DNA from 4 places in the Paractinoplanes rhizophilus genome. Region 3 is predicted to be linked to each of the others. Evidence: riboswitches for the same ligand, from Rfam matches in the RefSeq annotation. Region 3 holds a riboswitch; each other region holds the start of a gene.
The links. A riboswitch is a leader RNA that binds a small molecule or an ion and turns the genes downstream of it on or off. The one in region 3 is predicted to bind cyclic di-AMP.

Region 1 (5,567 bases), on a different contig from region 3:
GGCGAGTTCGCATCTTCTGGTCGAGATCGACGGCGGCCACCACATGGACGCGCAGTACTGGGCGGCCGACATGCTCCGCCAGAACCAGATCTGGATCGCCGGCGACCGCATCCTCCGCTTCCCGGCCTGGCTCGTCCGCTCCGACCCGGCGGCGGTGGCCGCTCAGCTCCGCGAGGCGCTGATCGCCGCCGGCCATCCCACGCTGGTAGGCAGCCAGGCGCAAACCACCGAGCGGTGGTGATTTTGCGCATGCCAGGCACGCCAACTCATCAAGATCGACGCTGAGCGACGGGTGCGCAACCTAGCAGCGATGAGTTGCTGCGCGCGACGCGCGGCAACTCATCAAGATCGCAGCGCAGAGAAGCGCAGCGCAGAAGGGGAGAGCGCAGCGCAAGGGAGAGCACAACGCAGCGGGGGGAGCGCAGCGCAGCGGGGAAGCGGGCAGCGCCGAGAAGCGCAGCGCCGACGGGGAAAGCGCGGCGCAGGAGGGGGAAACGCGGCGCAGGAGGGGGAAACGCGGCGCAGGAGGGGAAAGCGCAGCGCGAGGGAAAGCGCAGCGCAGAGGGAGCGCAGCGCACGGGAGAGCGCAGCGTGGAGGAGCGCAGCGCGAGGGGAAGCGCGGCGGGTGAAGCGGGATCGTGAGCGGAAGCGGGCTCAGGCGGGGGCGGCGGCGCGCCGGGCGGCACGCTTCCAGCGCCAGACAATCGTGGTGGTGAGGGTGAAGCCGACCAGGGCCGGCGCCAGGCTCAGCGGGTTCAGGCCGTGGGGGTTGGCCACCGCGGCGCCGATGACGGCGTAGCTGACCGCGGACGGGATGGAGGCCAGGAAGGTGCCGAAGAGGTACCGCTTGCGGCAGACACTCGTGGTGCCGTACGCGTAACCGATCAGACCGAAGGGAGCCAGCGGCAGGAACCGGACCAGCAGCACGGCGGCGAGGCCACGCCGGTTGAGCCAGCCGTCGAGGCGGGCGAGCCGGCCGTCGGCCCGGCCGCGCAGAGCGCCCCGGCCGGCCCAGCGGCCCGCGTAGTAGGTGGCGGTGGCGGCGATCACGGCGGCGGCCAGGGCGGTGACCGCGCCGGTGGCGGCGCCGAGGAGGGCGCCGCACGCGATGGTGATGGCGGTACGCGGGACGAGCACGGAGAGCAGGAGGCCGCCCACGACCGCGATGGCGAGCGGGGCGACGTGGCCGAGGGCCAGGATCGCGTCGCCGATCTCGCGAAGCGGAAGGGTGGCCGCGGCGGCGGCGAGGCCGCCGACGACGATGCCCAGGACACCGAACCGGACCAGGCGGCGCTTCCATCCCATCGAGGACGGCGTTGGCAACGCCGGCAGCGAGGGGGTGGCCAGGGCCAGGGAAGGTGCGATCAGGGTGTCAGTCATGCAGTCGTACCGCCCAAACTGGTTGTCCGTGTGCTGGTCATGCGCCCGCCGCGGCGAGTCTCTCGGCGCGGAGCCGTTCGGTCCAGGTGTCGTCGACCGGCGAAAGACTATCCGCGCCGATGGCCCAGCGCAGTAGCAGATCGGCTATAGCTGGGTTGCGAGCGAGTGCGGGCCCATGGGAGTACGTGCCCAGGATCTTGCCGTGCCATGCGCCCTCGGTCTGTCCGTCGTTGCCGATGCCGGCGGTGACCCGCGCCAGCGGCTGTGCGCCGGGGCCGAGGTGGGTGCGGCCGCCGTGGTTCTCGAAGCCGGTGAGCGGCGGCAGGCCGAGCCGGGGGTCGATGTCGCCGCGGATCTCGCCGACCGCCCGGGTCTCGCCGCGGTCGGAGTGCAGGTCGAGCAGCCCCAGCCCGGGGCATTTCGCGCCCTTCGCGAAGAACGAGTGGCCGAACAGCTGGTAACCGGCGCAGATCGCGAGCACGGCGGCGCCCTGGTTGACCGCCCGGTGCAGGCCGCCGTCGTTGATCAGGCGCTGCGCGGCCAGGGCCTGCGGCCCGTCCTCGCCGCCGCCGATCAGGTAGATGTCGGCGGTGGACGGCATGGGCTGGTCGGAGCGGACCTCGTACGTCTCGACCGGGATGCCCCGCATCGCGGCGCGCCGGGCCAGGATCAGCAGGTTGCCGCGGTCGCCGTACGTCGAGAGCAGGTCCGGATAGATCCAGACAATTCGCAAGATGCTCTCAGTCACGATTTTCCTTCTGTTTTCCGCCGCGGGCCAGCTCAGTTGACACGGTCCAACTCCGCTCGAATGTCCTGGAACGCCGTGTAGTTGGCGATCACTTCGAGGCGGCCGGGCGGTACTGCCTGGATCGCCTCGTCAAAACTCTTAACGTGCCGGAACGGCACACCGTTCACCTCGAGGCGAACCGCCAGGTCATAGGCCCGGTCACCGGTGATCAGCACCGGCCGGTCCCGCAACGGCGCGAAGTTCACGTCGTAGAGCCACGAGGTGTCGAGACCGTCGGGGTCCCGGGCGTTGACGGAGAGCAGGGTGGGTGCCTGCTCCGCCATGTCGAACGCCTCGAGCCAGCTTGCCGGGTTCTTCGCCAGCAGCAAACGGACGTTTCGTCCGTCCCGCTCGACCTGGGCGTAGCGGCCGGCCACCGAGGCGACCGTCGCGAGGTGCGGCAGGGCCTCGATCGGGCGGACCCCGAACTCGGCCGCGACCGCGAGGGCGGTGGCGGCGTTACCCAGGTTGACCTGCCCGGGGAGCTGGAGCTTGACGAGGTGCCAGTCGCCGCGCGGGTCGACCACGCCGTCGTCCTCGACGCGCCAGTGCGGTTGCGGGCGGCGCAGCGGGCAGCCGACGCACCACCAGTCGCCGCCGTTGCGCTCGATCGGGTGGCCGCTCTGCGGGCAGACGAACGAGTCGTCGAGCCAGCGCTGACCGGCGCTGAACCAGGTGACCTGCTGGCCGCTGCCCTCGGCTGCCCAGACGACCATCGGGTCGTCGGCGTTGGCGACCACGCGGACCTCGGGGTGGCCGGCGAGGGCGTCGCGCCACAGCTGCGCCATCATCGCCACCTCCTTGGCCCGGTCGAGCTGGTCGCGGGAGAGGTTGAGAAGGGCGACCACGCGCGGCCTGGTGGCGTCGATGACCCGGGCCAGGTAGTGCTCGTCGACCTCGAGGACCGCGAACGGGGTGACGCCGGCCTTGGCGAGCGCCGACGTGTGCCCGGTGGGCATGTTGGCGCCGAACGAGTTGGTGGCGACCCGGCCGATGTGCGAGACCGCGGCCGCGGCGAGCCGGGTCGTGGTGGTCTTGCCGTTGGTGCCCGAGATGAGGGCGACCGCGCGGCCCGAGGCGAGATGAGCCAGCAGGTCGGGGTCGATCTTGAGGCCGAGCCATCCGCCGATGACCGAGCCGTCGCCGCGTCCCGCGGCCCTGGAGAGCGCCGCCGCGGTCTTGGACACGCTGGTCGCAACCTTGGCCCGCAGGGGCATCTTGCCGTCCGTCACGGGAGCGAGGGTACCCGACCCGTTGGTTACATCCGGTTGCTGGCGGCCGGGAGTCTACTGAATGCCCTCTGGCCTGCGGACAAAGGGTTACAAGCACTTTTTGTGTGTCGTGTTTCACCCGTAACCTTCCACCGTTCGTGAGCGGCTCATGACGATGCGCGATGGCATTTGTCTCCGGGAGCTAACAAACTGGACAGTAACCCCTGTGCCAAACACGCTGCGTGATCAGACCAAGACCGACGATCAAGCGAGATTTCAGGTAGCAAGGTTGGGCCGGTCCGCCGTGGACCGGCTCGCGACGACCAGGCTCACGCCGAGCCCTGCCCCGGGCCGGGAGTCGCGACCACGCAGCACGCACGACCACAAAGGCATACGGGGGCAGGGACGGGGGACCCACAGCTTCTCGAGAGAGACAGCCGGTCCGCTCCGCCGCCACCCGCTCCGGTGGCGGGCAACGGGGCAACCTCGGGGTGAAGTCGGCCACCACGGCGACCGGGCATCCTTCCCGCCCGAACCCGACAGCTAACCTCGCAGGCGTGCCGGAGGGATTCCCTTACCGTGCACGAACAAAGTTCGAGCCGGCGTCGGCGGCTGTCCGTCGGCACCGGAACCGCCGCGCTGTCCCTGGGCCTCTGCCTCTGCGCGGGCCAGCTGATCTCGACGCCGGCGGCGAGTGCCGCCACCCCCGTCGTGACCGCTGCCCAGGCGGCGGCCGCCAAGCCCACTCCGCGAGTCGGCACCACGATCAGCTCGCGGACGATCAACAAGGGCCAGAAGATCCGGGTCACCGCCCGGTACTACAACCCCAAGACCGGCGCGGCGATCAAGCTCGGCTGGGTCAAGCTGCAGGGCTATCGCGGTGGCAAGTGGGTCGACCAGACCGCCACCAAGATCAACACTGCCGGTGCGGCCAACCTGTACTGGAAGCCGGCGTCAAGTGTCAGCGTCCGCGCCGTCTACATCGGCAACGGCGCGTACAACACCCACGTCGGGAAGTCGATCCGCGTCACGGTCCGGCAGAACAAGGGCGCGCGGATCCTGGCCGAGGCCAAGAAGCACACGGGCGCGCTGTACCTGTACGGCGCGGCGGGGCCGAAGCGGTTCGACTGCTCCGGTTTCACCAAGTACGTCTACAAGAAGGCGGCAGGCAAGTCGCTGCCGCACAAGGCCAACTCGCAGCAGAAGTACGGCAAGGCCGTCAGCAAGGGCAGCAAGAAGGTCGGTGACCTGATCATCTTCCGCTCGGGCTCGTACGGCTACCACGCGGGTATCTACGCCGGAAGCGGGTACATGTACGACTCCCCGCACACCGGCGCGCGGGTCGGCAAGCACAAGATGTACGGCAGCAACTACGTCGTACGCCGAATCGCCTGACGCACCAAGCGGAAAGGGCGCCCCGCGGTTCGCGGGGCGCCCCTTTCGTCCTCGACGTCACACCACGACGCTGACCAGACGTCCCGGCACGACGATGACCTTCCTGGGCTCGCGCCCGGCCAGCACCTCGCCGACCTCGGCCAGCGCGGCCGACCGGACGTCGGCCTCGCCGGTCTCCGGGGCGACCGAGATCCGGCCGCGCACCTTGCCGTTCACCTGCACCGGGTACGTGATCGACTCCGCCTTCAGCTGCGCCGGGTCCGCCACCGGGAAGTCGGCGTAGGCCAGCGTGTCCGGGTGGCCCAGCTTGCGCCACAGCTCCTCGGCCAGGTGCGGCGCGAACGGCGACACCATCAGCACCAGCGGCTCGACCGCCTCCCGCGAGACCACCGGCAGCGGGGTCAGCGCGTTGGTCAGCTCGATCAGCTTGGCGATCGCGGTGTTGAACCGCAGCTCGTCCATGTCCTCCCGGACACCGGCGATGGTCCGGTGCAGATGCTTGCGCACCGCCGGTTCCAGCGGCTGGTCGGTGACGCGTACGGCGCCGGTCTCCTCATCCACGACCAGGCGCCAGACCCGCTGCAGGAACCGCTGCGACCCGACCACGGCCCGGGTCTCCCACGGCCGCGAGACATCCAGCGGGCCCATCGCCATCTCGTACACCCGGAACGTGTCGGCGCCGTACTGCTCGCACATCTCGTCGGGCGTGACGACGTTCTTCAGCGACTTGCCCATCTTCCCGTACTCGCGGAAGACCTCGTTGCCGTCGTAGAAGTACTTGCCGTCGCGCTCGA
Region 2 (5,567 bases), on a different contig from region 3:
GGGCGCCTCGCCGGTCAGCGTGTAGCCGCAGCGGCGGGCGACCGCGGCGCTGGCCGTGTTGGCCGGGTCGATCCGCAGCAGCAGGCGGCTCAGTTTGAGCGTGCTTCCGGCGTACGCGGAAAGAAGGGACAGGGACCCCGACGCCAGCCCGCGGCGACGATGGCGCGCGCCCACCAGATAGCCCAGTTCGGCCTCTTTGAGGCCGGCGTCGATGCCGAAGAGCAGCACCTCGCCGAGGGGCCGGCCACCGCGCTCGGTGATCGCGAGCTGGAGGCGCTGACCGCTCATCCGACCCTGACGTGCGCGTTTGAGGTACGCGACGCCGGCCTCCGTGTCGAACGGCGAGGGCATGGGCGTCCAGCGGGCGATGTCGGGATCGTCGAGGAGCTCGATCAGGTCGCCGAGATCGTCGGAACGCCACTCGCGCAGGACTACGCCGTCGCCCGTCAGCGTGATCGGGAAGGGGAGACGGCTGGCGGCCACGCCTTGATCCTGCCCGAATGAATCCGGTTCAAGCCAGTCCGTCATGATGCCACCCCGCAACCGATCGATGATCCACGAGGCGTGCGACGCGGCGGGGGCGGGCGAATACCGTTGAGCTCGTGGACGAGCGGACCGCGCTGGTGACGCGGCGGGGCGAGAACTACGGCGGCCGCTCCCGCCAGGAACGCGCGGTGGCTGCTGGCCGGGGTCTCGGAGGCCGCGCCGCGGGCGCCGGGGAGCATCGAGGAGATGCTGCGTCCGGCCGGACGCGGATTCAGCCGCGACGGGCGGCGATCTCCATGCCGGCCGCGCGCAGGCGGGTCACCAGGGCGTCGCCCAGGGCGGTGGCCGGCGTCAGGACGCCGCCCTCGGTGGCCGGCAGCGCGTCGCGGTCGTGAGCGAGGGCGAGGGCCGACTCGCCGAGCATGACGGCGGTGGCGGCGTAGCCGGGGTCGCCCTTGGCCCGGAACCGGGCCGAGTAGCGGACGCCGGAGGTCGTCGTGGCGAACAGATCCATGGTGAAATGCCCCTTCTCGCGGGACTGCTCGTCCGGGCCCTCGCCCGGCTTGGGCAGGATGCGATCGAGGACATAGCGGGTCGGCGGCAGCGACAGGCCGGCCATCAGCGCGCCGAGGCCGAGCCGGGTGCCGTGGGCGATCACCGGGGAGAGCGGGGAGGCGCCGACGCTCATCGCCTCGCGGTAGCGGAAGGCTCGGCCGTACTCCCAGCCGCGCAGCGCGTTGCTGCGGCGCACCACCCGGGTGTTGTAGGAGGCCATGAAGAACGGCGCGAGCGTGCCGCGCAGCCGCGGATGCACGGCGGAACCGGAGAGAACCGCGGTGTCGTCCTGCCGGCCCAGATCGGGCTCGGCGGATCGGTCGGGGGTCAGCGAGTACGGGCTGGCGGCGACCCGGCGCAACTTGCCGTCATTCTTGACCACGTCGAGCTGATGGCGCATCGAGTCGATCGTGCCGCCGCTGATCCCGCCCCGCATGCTGGTGACGACCAGCGTGGTGTCGGTGAGCTCGCCGGCGCCGTCGGCCGTGACCTGCTGCGCGAGCACGTGCACGCCGATGTCGGACGGGATCGAGTCGAAGCCGCAGGAGTGCACGATGCGGGCGCCGGTCGAGCGGGCGAGCTCGTGGTTGTCGTCGATGCTCTGCCGGGCGAACAACACCTCGCCGGTGAGGTCGGCGTAGTCGGTGCCGGCCGCGGCGCAGGCCCGGACGAGCGCTTTGCCGTATTTCGCATATGGCCCGACGGTGGTGACGACCACCCGCGTCGCGGCCGCGATCCGCTCGAGTGCCGGCACGTCGGTGGCGTCGGCCACGAGAACCGGCCAGTCGACGCCGAGACGCCGCTTGACCTCGGCGATCCTGGCCTCGGAGCGGCCGGCCAGGGCGATTCGCGTGCCGGCCGGGGCGTGCTCGGCCAGATATCGAGCCACCAGCGCCCCGACAAAGCCGGAGGCGCCGTAGACGACGATGTCGTGATCGCGGGGCTGGTCGCTCATGGCAGCCGATTCTGCACCAGGTTCCGGCGTTCGGCCGAACAAGTTACTGATCGGTAATGACGCATCGGCCGGCCCCACCGACGACTTCGGTCGCACAAGCGTGTTAATCGGTCATTCTCGACATAAAGCAAGATCAAATGGGGCAATAGCTGAGAACAACGTCACCATTAAGGCGCTGGGCTTGGCCGTTCTCCTTGAGCCGTGGATACCGTCGGCCGGTCCGCGATGCGGGCACCGCGGGTGGAACGCCGAGTCCCTGCCACCGCCCGCCGGACATCGAACTCGTGGCAGGGAGCGGGGGACCCAAACGTTCCTCGGCGCGCGATGCGCGCGCCTCGGGGTGAAGCCGCACGATGGCGGCCGGGCACCTCAGCCCGAACCCGACAGCTGACCTCGCAGGCGTGGAGGGTTCTCTTTCATGGCACAGATCCACAAGCATGCCCGCACGCCGCGGGCGCGCAAGCACGCCCGTTTCGCGATCGGCCTCGCCGCCTTCGGCGTCGCGGGCACGGCCGCCCTGCTGGGCCCCGCTTCCCCCGCGCAGGCGTCCAGTGTGAACTGGGACGCGGTCGCGCAGTGCGAGTCGGGCGGCAACTGGAGCATCAACACCGGCAACGGCTACTACGGCGGGCTGCAGTTCAGCCGCAGCACGTGGAAGGCCTACGGCGGCACCAAGTACGCCAGCACCGCGAACAAGGCGAGCAAGGCGCAGCAGATCCGGATCGCCGAGAAGGTGCTGAACGGCCAGGGCATCGGCGCGTGGCCGGTCTGCGGCAAGAAGGCCGGCTCCTCGAAGCACTACAAGGGCACCAACACGAGCGGCTCCAAGTCGTCGAAGTCGACCCACAAGTCGAGCTCAGCCCACAAGTCGAGCTCAGCCCACAAGTCCAGCTCGGCCCACAAGTCGAAGTCGACCGCCGACAAGGCCACCAAGCAGGCCACCCGGGCGACCACCTCGCACAAGGTCACCCGTAGCACGACCGCGAAGGCCACCGGCAAGACCTACGTCGTCCGCTCCGGCGACACGCTGTCGGCCATCGCCACGAGCAACCACATCAAGGGCGGCTGGCACACCCTGTACCAGCTGAACACCAGCACCATCAGCAACCCCGACCTGATCTTCCCCGGTCAGCGGATCGCGCTCTGATCCACCCGTAGCGATCCAAGATCCACCCGTAGCGATCCGGCCGCTCATTCCCCGGGGCGGCCGGGTCGCATCCCCACCCGCGAGATCGCGGGCGCCGGAAGCAGGCGCTTGCCGGGGATCAGTCTTTCGGGGTGACGAACTCGGGCTGGTCGAGCACGCGCAGCCAGGTGCCGTCGGGCTGGCGGCGCACCACCTGCGCGCGGGCGCCGGCGTTGTCCTTGGGCGGGGTCGAGGTCAGCGCCAGGTCACCGCTGATCAGCGTCGGCAGCGGCTGCTCCGGCTCGAAGGCCGGCATGTGCGGCAGCGCCTGCTCCCACAGCTTTTGGATCGCTGCCCGGCCGACGGTCTGTTGTCCGGGCGGATAGGCCATCACCGCATCCTCCTCGTAGAGCAGGGCGAGGCCCTCCGCGTCCTTCGCGTTGGCGCGCTCGACGAACAGCCGGGTCAGGTCTTCGGGCTGACGAGCCTTTTCGCGTTCGGTCATGACTCCACCCTCGCGCGGTGCGATTCAGAAGTCCAACGCATAGTTTTTCTGAGAGCTAGAATTTGCGGTTATGGAACTGCGGCAGCTCGAATACTTCGTGGCGGTGGCCGAGGAGGCCGGATTCACCCGCGCCGCCCAGCGCGTGCACATCAGCCAGTCCGGGGTGAGCGCCCAGGTCAAGGCGCTGGAGGCCGAGCTGGGCGCCGAGCTTTTCGACCGGTCCGGGCGGGTCGCGCGACTTACCGAGGCGGGTCGGGTGGCCCTCGAGTACGCCCAGGCGGCGCTGACCGCGGCCACCCGTCTGCGCCAGGCGATCGACGAGGTGAAGGGCCTGGTCCGCGGGCACCTCACGGTCGGGATGGTGACCGGCTGCGAGATCACTCCGCTGTTCGCCGCGCTGGCCGCCTTCCACCGCGAGCACCCGGCGATCGAATTGGAACTGCTCGAGGACGACTCCCGCACTCTCGTCAACTCCGTACGGACCGGCCTGGCCGACATCGCCCTCGTCGGCGTCGCGTGCGCGCCGCCCGAGCACCTCTCCGCCCAGGTGATCGCCAGCGAGGGCCTGGTGGCACTGGTGCCGCCCGACCATCCACAGGCGAGCGTGGCCGGGCTGCCGCTGCGCGAGCTGATGGCCTACTCTCTCGTCACCCTCCCGGAGGGGACCGGCATCCGGGCCGCCTTCGACGAGGCGTGCGTGTCCGCGAGCCTGATTCCCGACGTGGTGCTGGTCGCGTCGGCGCCCGCGGCCGTCGCCGACATGGCGGCGCGGGGCCTGGGCATCGCGGTGCTGAGCGAGTCGATGGGCAAGCTGCACCCCGGACTCGTGGCCGTGCCGATCACCGAGCTGGGGATCCCGGCGCTGCTCGCGCTCGTGTGGCGACCGCGGACGAGCCCGGCGCTGGCCGCGCTGCTGCCACACCTCCGGCGGGAGTTCGGCGACAACTGACAAAGGCGCGGGCTGACCCGACACGCGCCGCGGGCGGGACGCTGCCGCGTGGTCGTCGGTGACCCGTGCTCGACGGCGAGGCCAGGGGACGCGGCGGCGCAATGCGAAGCCGCGACGGAACGGAGTCGCGCGCGGAGAGCGGGGGCGCGGCGCGGGCGAAGGGCCGGCCACATGTGAGGCGCGATCCCGTCGCCGTCATGACGGAGATCTCCCTGCGGCAGCAGCTTCGTGCGGCGCTGCCGGCTGCCATGAAGTCGCGCGACCGGGCGGCCACGGCGGCGCTGCGGGCCACCCTGGCGGCGATCGACAACGCCGAGGCGGTCGCGCCGGCCGCGGAAGCGCCGGGCACGAGCCTCGCGATCGAGCACATCGCGGTGGGTGTCGGGGCGACCGAGGTCGCCCGCCGGGCGCTGACCGAGGTCGAGGTCGAGGACATCGTCCGGGCCGAGGTGGTCGAGAGGGAGACGGCCGCCGACGAGTACGAGCAGAGCGGGTACGCGGATCGGGCAGAACAATTGCGCAACGAAGCCCGGGCCCTGGCCGCCCACCTCGCCGACGCCGGAAAGGGCCCACAGTGAAGAACGGCCGACGCTCAGAAGGCTAGGGCCTCGGCGATCGGAGTGTCGCCGGCGAAGAGCTCGAACGTGACGCCGATCGTCGACGGGCTTTGCAGGCAGGCGGCGAGGACGGCGGCCACGTCGTCGCGAGGGATCGGGCCCCTGTTCCCGAGGGTGCGGCTGACCTTGACGAGCCCGGTGCCGGGGTCGTCGGTGAGGTGGCCGGGGCGGACGATCGTGTAGTCGAGGCCGCTCGCCACGACGTACGCGTCAGCCTCTGCCTTTGCCTCCAGGTACGGCCGCATGGCGCCGCCGGCGGCCGGGTCCTCGGCGCCGATGGACGAGACCATCACATAGCGGGACACGGACTCGGCCGTCGCGGCGTCGGCGAGCTTGACCGCGCCGCCCAGGTCGACGGTGCGCTTGCGGGCCGG
Region 3 (5,567 bases):
TGGTCGCCAACGAGCAGTTGCCGCCGATGAGCAAGGACCCGCGGGTGGCGGCGGTGCTGGACCACCCGCTGCAGGCCGAGGAGATGCTCGAGCAGCGCACCGGCGGCCTGCTCGTGCACCGCACCAAGGCCAGCGACCTGCGGATGGCCGCGGCCATGGAGCACCTGGTCGACGCGCCCGGCAAGCACGCGATCACCACCGAGGGCCACCCCGACTGGCTGCGCACCACGGTCGCCACCAAGCTCGAGCCGGGCCAGAAGCTACGGGTGGTCAAGCTCGCCGCGTACGGGTGGTCCGGAAGCCGCTCGCTGCCCGCCATCCGCGACCAGGTGGGCGCCGCGCTCGCCAGCGCCCGGCTGGACGGCTGGGAGGGCTTGGTGGACGCCCAGCGGGAATACCTCGACGCGTTCTGGGACCACTCCGACGTCCGCGTCGACGGCGACCCCGAGGTGCAGCAGGCCGTCCGCTTCGGCCTGTTCCACACGCTGCAGGCGGGCGCCCGGGCCGAGCAGCGGCCGATCGGCTCCAAGGGCCTGTCCGGCCCCGGCTACGACGGCCACACGTTCTGGGACGCCGAGACCTTCGTGCTGCCCGCGCTGACCTACACCCAGCCCGCGGCGGCGGCCGACGTGCTGCGCTGGCGGCACTCGACGCTCGATCTGGCCCGGGAGCGCGCTCAGACGCTGGGCCTGCAGGGCGCCGCCTTCCCGTGGCGCACCATCCACGGCCAGGAGTGCTCGGCGTACTGGCCGGCCGGCACCGCCGGCTTCCACATCGGGGCGGACATCGCCGACGCGGTCCGCCGTTACGTGCAGGCCACCGGCGACTACGACTTCGAGCGCGAGGTCGGCCTCGAGCTGCTGATCGAGACCGCCCGGCTGTGGCGGTCGCTGGGCCACCACGACCGGCACGGCCGCTTCCACATCGACGGCGTCACCGGCCCCGACGAGTACACGGCCGTGGTGGACGACAACATCTACACCAACCTGATGGCCCAGCAGAACATGTTCAGCGCGGTCGAGGCGGCCAAGCGCCACCCCGACCTGGCCCGTCAGCTCGGCGTGGACGACGAGGAGATGGCCTCCTGGCGGGACGCGGCGGCGGCCGTGCACATCCCGTACGACCGGGAGCTCCAGGTGCACCAGCAATCGGAGGGCTTCACCCGGCTGCAGGAGTGGGACTTCGAGAACACGCCCCCGGAGGCGTACCCGCTGCTGCTGAACTACCCGTACTTCGACCTGTACCGCAAGCAGGTGGTCAAGCAGGCCGACCTGGTCATGGCGATGTACATCCGGGGCGACGCGTTCACGCCGGAGGAGAAGCAGCGCAACTTCGCCTACTACGACGCGCGGACGGTCCGGGACTCCTCGCTCTCGGCGTGCGTCCAGGCCGTCCTGGCCGCCGAGGTGGGTCATCTCGAGCTGGCCCACGACTACCTGGGCGAGGCCGCGCTGATGGACCTGCACGACCTGCACCAGAACTCCCGCGACGGCGTGCACGTCGCGTCGCTGGCCGGGACCTGGATCTCGCTGGTCGCCGGCCTCGGCGGCATGCGCGACTTCAACGGCCAGCTGTCGTTCGCGCCGCGCCTGCCCAGCCGGATCAGCAGCCTGGAGTTCTCCCTGCTGTGGCGGGGGCTGCGGGTGCGGGTGAACGTGACCGCCGACGAGGTCACCTACTCGCTGCGCAACGGTGGCGGCTCGGCCCGCCTGGTCTTCACCCACCACGGCAAGGAGATCGAGGTGACCCAGGTGAAGCCGGTGACCGTGCCGATCCCGCCGCAGGGCCCGGTCGGCCCGCCGCCCACGCAGCCGGCCGGCCGGGCGCCGGTCCGCCGGGCGCCGCAGGACTGAGGGTTGTTCGGGGCCGGCCTCGAGTTGCACCTCGCCGTACGTCAGCGGCTTGGTCTCCACCGCCCCGAACAACCCTCACTGACCGAAAAGGGCCCCCAGCGGGGCCCTTTTCTTTAAAGCATCGAGACGTGTACGTGGTCCTTGTGGCTGCTCGCGCCGTGATAGGCGTGCCAGCCGGTGGCCGGGAACCAGATCTGCGCGTACCAGATGACGTAATAGATGCCCAGGCGATCGGCGTTGCGCACCAGGAACGCCATCAGGTCGTTGCCGTAGTTCTTCATGTCGGCGTTGTGCGCGACCGAGAATCCGCTCTTCTGCAACGACCAGTCGCAGGCCCGGCCCTTCGGATGCTCGAACGGGCCGCCGTCGCGGTGACAACCGACGAAGCGATTGAAGCCCGCCTTCTTCACCTCTTTGTACATGTGCAATGTACGGGCGGTGATGCAACCGCTTGTGGTCGGGTCGTTCACGTTGCATTTCTCGGCGGAGAATCCGCCGTCGGAGTTGCGCGGGGCCGGTGCCGCCCGCTTGGACACCGCGTCGACGAAGCCGCCGGTGAGGCTCTTGCCGCCGACCAGCGCGAGCGCCTTGTCGGCCGCCTCCTTCTGCTTCTTCATCGCGACCAGGTTGGTCTGCTGCTGCTTCACCTCGGCGTCGAGCTCCGCCTTCTTGGCGGTGACCTCGTCGATCGCCGTGTTGAGCTCGTGCAGCTTCCGGTCGTGCAGGGCGTTGATCTCCTCGAGCGAGACCGCCTTGGCGAGGAAGTCGTCCGATCCCTGGCTGCCGAGCAGGAAGCTCGCGGCGCCGAGGTGGCCGGTGCGGTACTGCTGCGCCGCGATCGCGTTGACCTCGGGAATCAGCGAGTCGCGCTTGGCCTCGGCCAGGTTGATCTCGATCGCGAGCTTCTTCTGCGTCGAGGTCGATTTCGCGACGGCCGCCTTGGCCTGCACAAACTTGCGGTTCGACGACTCGAGGACCTCGTTGAGGGTGGCGTTCGACTCGATCTCGTCACCCTTTTCGTCGGGCTGGGCCGACGAGGACGACGAATCGTCGGGATCGGCGCTCGCGGGCGCGGCGGGCGCCGCGAAGATCGAGGCAGCCACGAGCGGCGCCAGGGCGAGGGTCAGCCACCGGCGGGGACGTACGGTCATTCAGGTTCCTTCCGGGTTACCGCCGACCGGGTTAGCTGACGGGTTCGGGACGGAAGCGATCCCTACCGGGCCTCGTCTGTCGACTCGGCCCGGATTCACCCCTGCGAAACCTGGGTCCCCGGCTCGCCTCGCGGCGATTGGGCGGCGGCCTGCCGGCACCTCGGGGGCGGTGCCTCGGTGGCAGAGCCGCGGGTGAGTTTACCCGAGGTCGCGCGACAGTTCAGTGCCGGGAAAATGCGAATGTGGTAATCCTTCGGCCACTTTCCGTAATAAGTCGACAGACGGTTATCCGGTGATCGCGTGGAGTGCGAGATCTGTCGATCAATCGATGTCGTGGGTATCGTCGGTCCCGATCCCCGCCCGGGGATCGCCGCCTAATCGCCGCAAGGCGAGCCGGGGAACCACTGCGATTGAGGAAACTCAGCGTTGGGGTGAATCCACGCCGAAGGCGTGGTAGGGAACTTCCGTCCCGAACCCGTCAGCTAACTCGGTCGGCGGCCGACGGAAGGAACAGTTTGTGCGGCACATTACTGTCCGCCGGCGATTAGCGGCGACGCTCGCCATGCTGGTGGCCGCCTGCGGCCTGGCCTTCGCGGTCGCGGGGCCCGCCGCCGCGGCCCCGGGCGACACCGGCGACGACGGCGAGGGCGGCTCCAAGACCCTGATCCAGCAGCTCGAGGCCGCCTCCAAGGGTTACCTCGAGGCCAAGGACGCGCTGGCCGCGAGCAAGAAGCGGCAGGTCGAGCTGACCGCCCGGCTCAAGCAGCTGGACACCGACCTGGCCCCCCGGCAGGCCGCGTTCGACAAGATCGTCCAGCAGTCCTACATGAGCGGCCGGCTCGGCCCGATGAGCGCGCTGCTCACCGCGGACTCGGCCGGCGGGTTCCTGGACCGCGCCGAGACCCTCCAGACCGTCGCGGTGAAGGAGAAGGCCGTGATGGCCGACCTCCAGGCCACCCGCGACGGCCAGGCCAAGGCCAAGCTGGCGATCGAAGCGACCATCCGCGACCAGCAGAAGCAGGTCAACGTGATGGCCAAGCGCAAGGTCCAGGCCGAGAGCGCGCTCAAGGCGGCCAACGCCGGCCAGGACGACCCGCAGCCCAGCGACGGCGGCAGCAGCAAGGGCGCCGGCGCGTTCCAGGGTGGCAGCGGCATGGTGGACGACCCGACCAGCGGTGGCCGGATCACCCAGCGCATGCTGCACGCCATGCGGGAGGCCCAGGCGGACGGCTTCACCCACTACGTGCACTGCTTCCGCGAGCAGAACAGCGGCGAGCATCCCAAGGGCCGGGCCTGCGACTTCGCGGCCGACAAGGGCGGGTTCGGCGGGGTGGCGACCGGCAGCAGCAAGACGTACGGCAACAACCTGGCGAACTACTTCATCAACAACTCGAGCAAGCTGGGCGTGCTGTACGTCATCTGGTTCCGGCGCATCTGGCTGCCGAGCAGCGGCTGGAAGGCGTACACGAGGGGCAACGGCGACCCGTCGAGCGACCACACCAACCACGTGCACCTATCGGTACGCCCGTGAGCGACAGGAGTACGAGACCTGATGAGGCTTGTTCGCGACGGTGGAGACCGTTTGCATCACATGCGCTGATGCGAAGCTCGACGTAGATCGCGAACAAGCCTCATTTCTTCACGAAGGTCTCGTACTCCTTCATCACGTCCTCGGTCGGGCCGTCGGCCTTGATCACGCCGCTCTCCAGCCAGATGGTCCGCTCGCAGGTGTCCCGGATCGACTGCTCGCTGTGGCTGACCAGGAACACCGTGCCGGCCTCGGCGCGCAGGTCGCGCACCCGCTGCTCGCTGCGCTTGCGGAACTTCGCGTCGCCGGTCGCGAGGGCCTCGTCGATGAGCAGCACGTCGTGCTTCTTGGCCGCGGCGATCGCGAAGCGCAGCCGGGCGCCCATGCCGGACGAGTACGTCCGCATCGGCAGCGAGCTGAAGTCGCCCCGCTCGTTGATGCCGGAGAAGTCGATGATGTCCTGCACCTGCCCTTTGACCTCGGCCGGGGTCATGCCCATGGCCAGGCAGCCGAGCGTCACGTTGCGCTCGCCGGACAGGTCGTTCATCAGCGCCGCGTTCACGCCGAGCAGCGAGGGCTGGCCGGCCGCGTAGATCGCGCCGCCCGGCTCGACCGGCAGCAGCCCGGCGATCGCCCGCAGCAGCGTCGACTTGCCCGAGCCGTTGGTGCCGATCAGCCCGATGGCCTCGCCCTTGTAGGCCACGAAGCTGACGCCCTTGACCGCGTGCACCTCGCGCACCGCGGCGCTCTTGGTGCGGGTGACCAGCCGCTTGAGGCTGCTCACCGGCGAGTTCTGCGCGGCCGAGACCGAGCCGTGGATGCGGTAGATGATGTGCGCGTTGTCCGCGATGATCGTGGGGATCCGCTCGTCGTCAGCCACGGCCGTAACCCTTCTCTCCACGCCAGAAGTACGCGTACCCGCCGAGGCCGATGACCAGCGTCCAGGCGACCGCCTGGGTCCAGAGCAGCATCGGCGGCCCGGCCAGCGTCACGTTCTCCATCAGCGCGTGCCGCATCAGCTCGATGAAGATCAGC
Region 4 (5,567 bases), on a different contig from region 3:
GAAAGTTGCCTCCAGGAAGAACGCGAGCATTCCCTCGATGGCCAGCGTGGGCCCGAAGACGTCGCCGTAGAACTTCGCGAAGGCGCTCCAGCCCATGCCGAACTGGAACTCCTGCACGAGGCCGGTCACCACGCCGACCGCGAAGGTGACGATGAGAAGTTTTCCGACGAATTTCGTGAGGTCGCGGAACTTCTCGTTCTTCGTGCGCAGCCAGGTGATCTCGAGGCCGGCCGCGATCGCCGCCAGGCTGATCGACAGCGGCACGAAGAAGTAGTGGTAGATCGTCACGACCGCGAACTGCAGGCGCGTCAGGTCCAGCACGTCCACTGAGTTCCCCCCTCTACGACGGCTCGTAGTAGATACTACGTCGTGTAGTACGACGCCGTGCAGTAGAGTGGGACACATGGCACTTGGGGACCTGGAACGCGAGGTCATGACGGTTCTGTGGGACGCCGCGGAACCGCTCACCGTGCGGCAGGTGCACGAGTCGCTGAGCCGCGACCGCGACCTCGCCTACACGACCGTGATGACCGTGCTCGACCGGCTGGCCAAGAAATCGGTCGTCGTGCAGCAGAAAGCCGACCGGGCTTACCGGTACGTCCCGGCGCAGTCGCGTGAGGAGATGACCGCGGCCGTCATGCTCGACGCGCTCAGCGCCACCCCCGACAAGGACGCCGCCCTCGCGTATTTCGTCGGGCAACTTTCGCCGGCGGCGTTGCAGGCCGCCATCGAAGCCGCCCGGAAGGGATGATGGCTCGCCGTTCGTGGCCGGGGCGGCGAGCGGGCCGGTGGGGCGGATGACCGCGCTGCTGCTCGGCGCGCTCGGCCTGACCCTGTCGCTGATCGTGCCCGGCCCGCTGGCGCGGGCCCGCTGGCCCGACCGGGCGCCCGCCGCCGCCGTGCTGCTGTGGCAGGCCGTCACCCTGGCCGCCGTGCTCTCCGCCCTCGGCGTCGTGCTCGCCGCGCCCGAGGAGCTGACCCGCGCCGCCGGCTCCGGCAAACCGGTCACCGCCGCCGCGCTGATCGGCGCCCTCGCCGTCGCCGCCGTCATCGTGCTGCGGCTGCTGGTCTCGCTGTGGGGCGTCTCGCGCCGCTCGCGTGCCCGCCGCGCGAAGCATCGGCTGCTCGTCGACCTGCTCGACCGGGCCGAGCAGCGCCAGGAACTGGACGCCGGAAACGTTCGGGTCCTCGCCGGAAACTTGCCGCTGGCGTATTGCGTGCCCGGCCGCGAGACCCGCGTGGTGCTCAGCGACGGCGCGCTGCGCCTGCTCGACCGCGATCAGGTCGACGCCGTCCTCGCCCACGAGCAGACCCACCTGCGCCACCGGCACGAGGTGGTGATGGAGTCGTTCACGGCCTTCTATCGCGCCGTGCCCCGCCCCCTGCGCAGCCGGGCGCCGCTGGACGCCGTCCATGTGCTCCTGGAGATGGTGGCCGACGACGCCGCCAGAAAGCGCACCGGCGCGGCGCCGCTGCGCGGCGCCCTCGAACGCCTGACCGACGCCGTCCCCCTGGCGGAGGAAGTCGTGCCCGAACGGGACTCGCAACGGCGCCGGCTGGACCGCCTGGCGGCCTCGCAACCGCCGTCGCGGGCGCTCACCGCGGTCGCGGCGCTCGCCGCGCTTGCCCTGCTGGTGCTACCCACCGTGATCCTGGTGGTCCCGTGGCTCGACCGCGCGCTGGACGCCTGGCCGCTCTGACCACGCTCGGTAGCGAAAGCCGTGCAGGAAGTTTCCCCGCCGTGGCAACTTCAGTTACCGACATGATCGAGGGTACGGTGGTCGGCGGTCCGGCAGCCCCCCATCGTCCATCCGGCCGATCTGACGGATCACCGCCTAATCGCCGCACGCGGCGAACCGGGGACCCAGGTAGTCGGGGTGAAGCCGCAGTCCCCCTGCGGCCGGGCGCGCTTCCCGCCCGAACCCGTCAGCTAACCCGGTCGGCGGCCAGACGGAAGAAGGGATGACGCACCTACGTGAAACGGATTGGGGCGCGCCGCGCCGCAGTTCTGCGCAGTCTCGTCTGCGCCGCCGCCGCGGTCGGGATCGTTCTCACCGGCCCGTCCGTAGCGCACGCAGCACCCGACCCGGCCACCGTCGAGGCCGAGATCGACAAGCAGTGGAACCAACTCGAGCCGGTCATCGAGCAGTACAACGACGTGCACGGAAAACTGCTCAAGAACCAGGCTCAGCTGAAGAACCTCACCAAGCAGCTCACTCCGCTCCAGGTGCAGGTGGACGTCGCCCTTTCCCAGGTTCGTGGCCTGGCCGTCGACGCGTACAAGCAGGGCGCGCCGAACGCGTTCAACGCCATGATCATGAGTGGGTCGCCCACCGGGCTGACCGACAAGCTGACCTATCTCGATCAGCTTGCCCGGCACCAGCAGGACCAGATCGCCGGTGTCGCGAAACTTCGCGACAAGTACGCCGGCATGAAGTCCGACCTGGACGTGCTGACCAAGTCCATCGCGGCCCGCGATGCCGACCTGGCCAAGCAGAAGGCCGCGATCCAGAAGAAGATCGACAGCCTGCAGAAGCTGCGGATCCAGGCGTACGGCGCCTCCGGCGAGGCCGACGGGCCGTACAAGACCGGACCGTGCCCTGTCACCTACACCAACGACAAGGGCGGCCGTGCGGCGCAGCGGGCCTGCGACCTCATCGGCAAGCCCTACGTCTTCGGTGCCGACGGACCGGGCAGCTACGACTGCTCGGGCCTGACGAAGGCGGCGTGGGCCAGCGTGGGTGTGCACCTCGAGCACTACACGAGGGACCAGTGGAACGAGGGAAGGTCCGTGTCCCGGAGCAATCTCCAGCCCGGTGACCTGGTCTTCTACTACCCGGGAAGCCTCCATCACGTCGCCATCTACATCGGCGGCGGCATGGTGGTGCACGCGCCGCACACGGGCGACCATGTGCGGATGGCGACGATCGACCGGGGTCCGATCGCCGGCTACCGGCGACCGGGCTGAGGTCCGATCGCCGGCGAGCGGCGACCGGGCAGAGGTTCTTCATGACTGTGCCGGCGGGGTTCTGAACCCTGCCGGCATTGTTGTCTCCACACTCGACACGGAAAGTTGCCTCGGCCTCAGCACGTCGCGAGGCCGCAAACCAGCCGCGCGGCTCATTCCATCGGCGGGGGAGACTCCCGAGCCCGGTGGTGCCGGTAGAGCTTTCCCAGCAGCGTCGTCAGCTGCTCGCGCTCCGCGTCGTCGAGCGGCTCGAACACCTCGTCCTGGATCGCGCTGACCTGGCGCGCCAGCTGCTCGGCGCGCTCGCGGCCCCGATCGGTGATCGTGATGATGTTGCGGCGGCGGTCGCCGGGGTTGGGCACCCGCTGGACGAAACCGCCGGCCTCCAGCTCGTTCAGCGCCTTGACCATGTCGCTGAGGTGGATGCCGACGCGCCGGCCGAGATCGGCCTGGCTGGCCGGGCCGCCGGTGGCCAGCGAGGAGAGCACCCGGTAGTGGTAGCCGCGCGCGCCGACATCGGCGAACCGGGCGCTGACCATGCGTCCCGCGTACCCGGCCGTCTGGGTCAGCAGCCAACTCGGCAGGTGCTCCACATGGTCCACGTGATCACCCTAACATTTGTCGTTCTAACGTTAGTCGGACTAACGTTAGCCATATGAACGAATACCGCATTCACGTTGCGCAGGCCGACCTCGACGACCTTCACGACCGGCTCGCCCGCACCCGCTGGCCCGACGAGCTGCCCGGCGCGGGCTGGGACTACGGCATCCCGCTCGACCGGGTGCGGCAACTTGCCGACTCGTGGCGCAAACTCGACTGGCGTGCCCACGAGGCGCGGCTCAACGCGTACCCGCAGTTCACGACCACCATCGACGGCGAGAACATCTGGTTCCTGCACATCCGCTCGGCGTCGCCGGACGCGATCCCGCTGATCCTCACCCACGGATGGCCCGGCTCGGTGGTCGAGTTCCTCGACCTGATCCCGCTGCTCACGGCGCGTTTCCACCTGGTGATCCCGGCGATACCGGGGTTCGGTTTCTCCGGGCCCACCCACTCGCGCGGGTGGGGCCAGCAGCGGGTCGCGCAGGCTTGGGCGACCCTCATGGCCCAACTCGGGTACGAGCGATACGGCGCCCAGGGCGGGGACTGGGGTTCCGGCATCTCGCGTCTCGTGGCCGCCGCCGACACCGAGCACGTGATCGGCGTGCACATCAACTTCATGCCGACCGCCGGCGACTACGACGGGAAACTCTCCCCGCTCGATGCCGAACGGCTGGCGAAAACCCGGAAACTGGCCGCGAATCGGCATCCACATCAGGTGCTCTTCGCGGCGGCGCCGCAGACCATCGCGTACGCGTTGAACGACTCCCCGGTCGGACAGCTCGCGTTCCTCGCGGAGAAATTTTCGCAGTGGGCCGACCCGGCCCATGCGATCTCGGACGAGGTTGTCGTCACGGACGTCATGCACTACTGGATCACTCGCACCGCCGGGTCGTCGTCGCGGCTGGTGAAGGAGAGCGGCCTCGGCGGCGGCCCGGTCCCGTGCCCGGTCCCGATCGGCATCGCGGTCCTGCCCCAGGACATCGTCCAGCCGGTACGCCCCCTGGTGGACCTGCGCCACGACGTGCGGCAGTGGACCGAGTTCCCGTCCGGCGGGCACTTCGCCGCCCTGGAGGTGCCCGAGCTGCTGGCGGCCGACATCACGTCGTTCTTCCACGAGGCCCTCTGACCGGGCCGCGATCTTGTCGGGGGGCGCGGGCATAATTTGCTGTCATGAGCGACTCGCCCCTCATCGACAGCTTGAGCGCGGCCGTCGAGGCTCGGCCCGACGACCTCACGCTCCGGCTCCACCTGGCCGAGCTGCTGGTGGGGGCGGGCCGCGGCGCCGAGGCGATCGGCCACGCGGCGCAGGTGCTGGCCCGCGAGCCGGGCAACGAGACCGCCCAGCGGCTGATGTCGACGGCGCTGGGCGGCCCGGCGGCGGCCGCACCCGCGCCGCAGGCCGGCGCTCCCGGGTCACCGCAAGGGGGCGCTTCCGGGCCTCCGCCGCAAGCGGGCGGCCCCGTGCCCGCGCAACCGGCCACGCCGAGGGGCGACGACACCGTCGACTGGGCGGCCATGGAGCAGGAGCTGGGCGACATCGTGCCGCCCCGGTTCGCCAAGGCCGACGACGAGCCCGACCCCGTCCAGGGCCACGCCGACCGCACCTTCGACGTCGAGCGCTCCACCATCACGCTCGCCGACGTCGGTGGCATGCAGGAGGTCAAGAAGCGCCTCGAGGTCTCCTTCCTCGGGCCGCTGCGCAATCCCAAGCTGCGCAGCCTGTTCGGCAAGAGCCTGCGCGGCGGCCTGCTGCTCTACGGCCCGCCCGGCTGCGGCAAGACTTTCCTGGCCCGGGCCGTCGCCGGCGAGATGGGCGCCGCGTTCATCTCGCTGTCCATCACCGACGTGCTCAACATGTGGGTCGGCAGCTCCGAGCGCAACCTGCACGACCTGTTCCAGTCGGCCCGCGGGCACGCGCCGTGCGTGCTGTTCCTCGACGAGATCGACGCCCTTGGCCACAAGCGCAGCCAGCTCAACTCGTCGTCCATGCGCACGG

Region 1: it holds a riboswitch for cyclic di-AMP, as region 3 does, so the genes downstream of both, ACFQS1_RS04720 (C40 family peptidase) here and ACFQS1_RS09775 (coiled-coil domain-containing protein) in region 3, are expected to answer to the same signal.
Region 2: it holds a riboswitch for cyclic di-AMP, as region 3 does, so the genes downstream of both, ACFQS1_RS05975 (transglycosylase family protein) here and ACFQS1_RS09775 (coiled-coil domain-containing protein) in region 3, are expected to answer to the same signal.
Region 4: it holds a riboswitch for cyclic di-AMP, as region 3 does, so the genes downstream of both, ACFQS1_RS01380 (C40 family peptidase) here and ACFQS1_RS09775 (coiled-coil domain-containing protein) in region 3, are expected to answer to the same signal.

Annotation. Positions count from the first base shown of each region.
Region 1 covers NZ_JBHTBJ010000002.1:171,929-177,495, forward strand. The annotation lists gene ACFQS1_RS04700 (hypothetical protein) at 1-241, shown strand, start outside; gene ACFQS1_RS04705 (TVP38/TMEM64 family protein) at 655-1,380, opposite strand; gene ACFQS1_RS04710 (type 1 glutamine amidotransferase) at 1,418-2,131, opposite strand; gene ACFQS1_RS04715 (Mur ligase family protein) at 2,161-3,384, opposite strand; cyclic di-AMP (ydaO/yuaA leader) riboswitch at 3,820-3,951, shown strand; gene ACFQS1_RS04720 (C40 family peptidase) at 3,958-4,773, shown strand; gene leuS (leucine--tRNA ligase) at 4,831-5,567, opposite strand, start outside.
Region 2 covers NZ_JBHTBJ010000003.1:38,405-43,971, reverse strand. The annotation lists gene ACFQS1_RS05985 (GNAT family N-acetyltransferase) at 1-543, opposite strand, end outside; gene ACFQS1_RS05980 (saccharopine dehydrogenase family protein) at 758-1,996, opposite strand; cyclic di-AMP (ydaO/yuaA leader) riboswitch at 2,254-2,413, shown strand; gene ACFQS1_RS05975 (transglycosylase family protein) at 2,415-3,143, shown strand; gene ACFQS1_RS05970 (YybH family protein) at 3,262-3,627, opposite strand; gene ACFQS1_RS05965 (LysR family transcriptional regulator) at 3,698-4,576, shown strand; gene ACFQS1_RS05960 (GatB/YqeY domain-containing protein) at 4,774-5,154, shown strand; gene ACFQS1_RS05955 (SDR family oxidoreductase) at 5,169-5,567, opposite strand, start outside.
Region 3 covers NZ_JBHTBJ010000005.1:144,035-149,601, reverse strand. The annotation lists gene ACFQS1_RS09780 (glycoside hydrolase family 65 protein) at 1-1,853, shown strand, start outside; gene ACFQS1_RS09775 (coiled-coil domain-containing protein) at 1,967-3,004, opposite strand; cyclic di-AMP (ydaO/yuaA leader) riboswitch at 3,010-3,158, opposite strand; cyclic di-AMP (ydaO/yuaA leader) riboswitch at 3,366-3,517, shown strand; gene ACFQS1_RS09770 (coiled-coil domain-containing protein) at 3,522-4,535, shown strand; gene ACFQS1_RS09765 (ABC transporter ATP-binding protein) at 4,636-5,412, opposite strand; gene ACFQS1_RS09760 (ABC transporter permease) at 5,405-5,567, opposite strand, start outside.
Region 4 covers NZ_JBHTBJ010000001.1:315,842-321,408, reverse strand. The annotation lists gene ACFQS1_RS01395 (cytochrome ubiquinol oxidase subunit I) at 1-327, opposite strand, end outside; gene ACFQS1_RS01390 (BlaI/MecI/CopY family transcriptional regulator) at 404-751, shown strand; gene ACFQS1_RS01385 (M56 family metallopeptidase) at 798-1,700, shown strand; cyclic di-AMP (ydaO/yuaA leader) riboswitch at 1,823-1,959, shown strand; gene ACFQS1_RS01380 (C40 family peptidase) at 1,976-2,968, shown strand; gene ACFQS1_RS01375 (MarR family winged helix-turn-helix transcriptional regulator) at 3,121-3,570, opposite strand; gene ACFQS1_RS01370 (epoxide hydrolase family protein) at 3,624-4,697, shown strand; gene ACFQS1_RS01365 (AAA family ATPase) at 4,742-5,567, shown strand, end outside.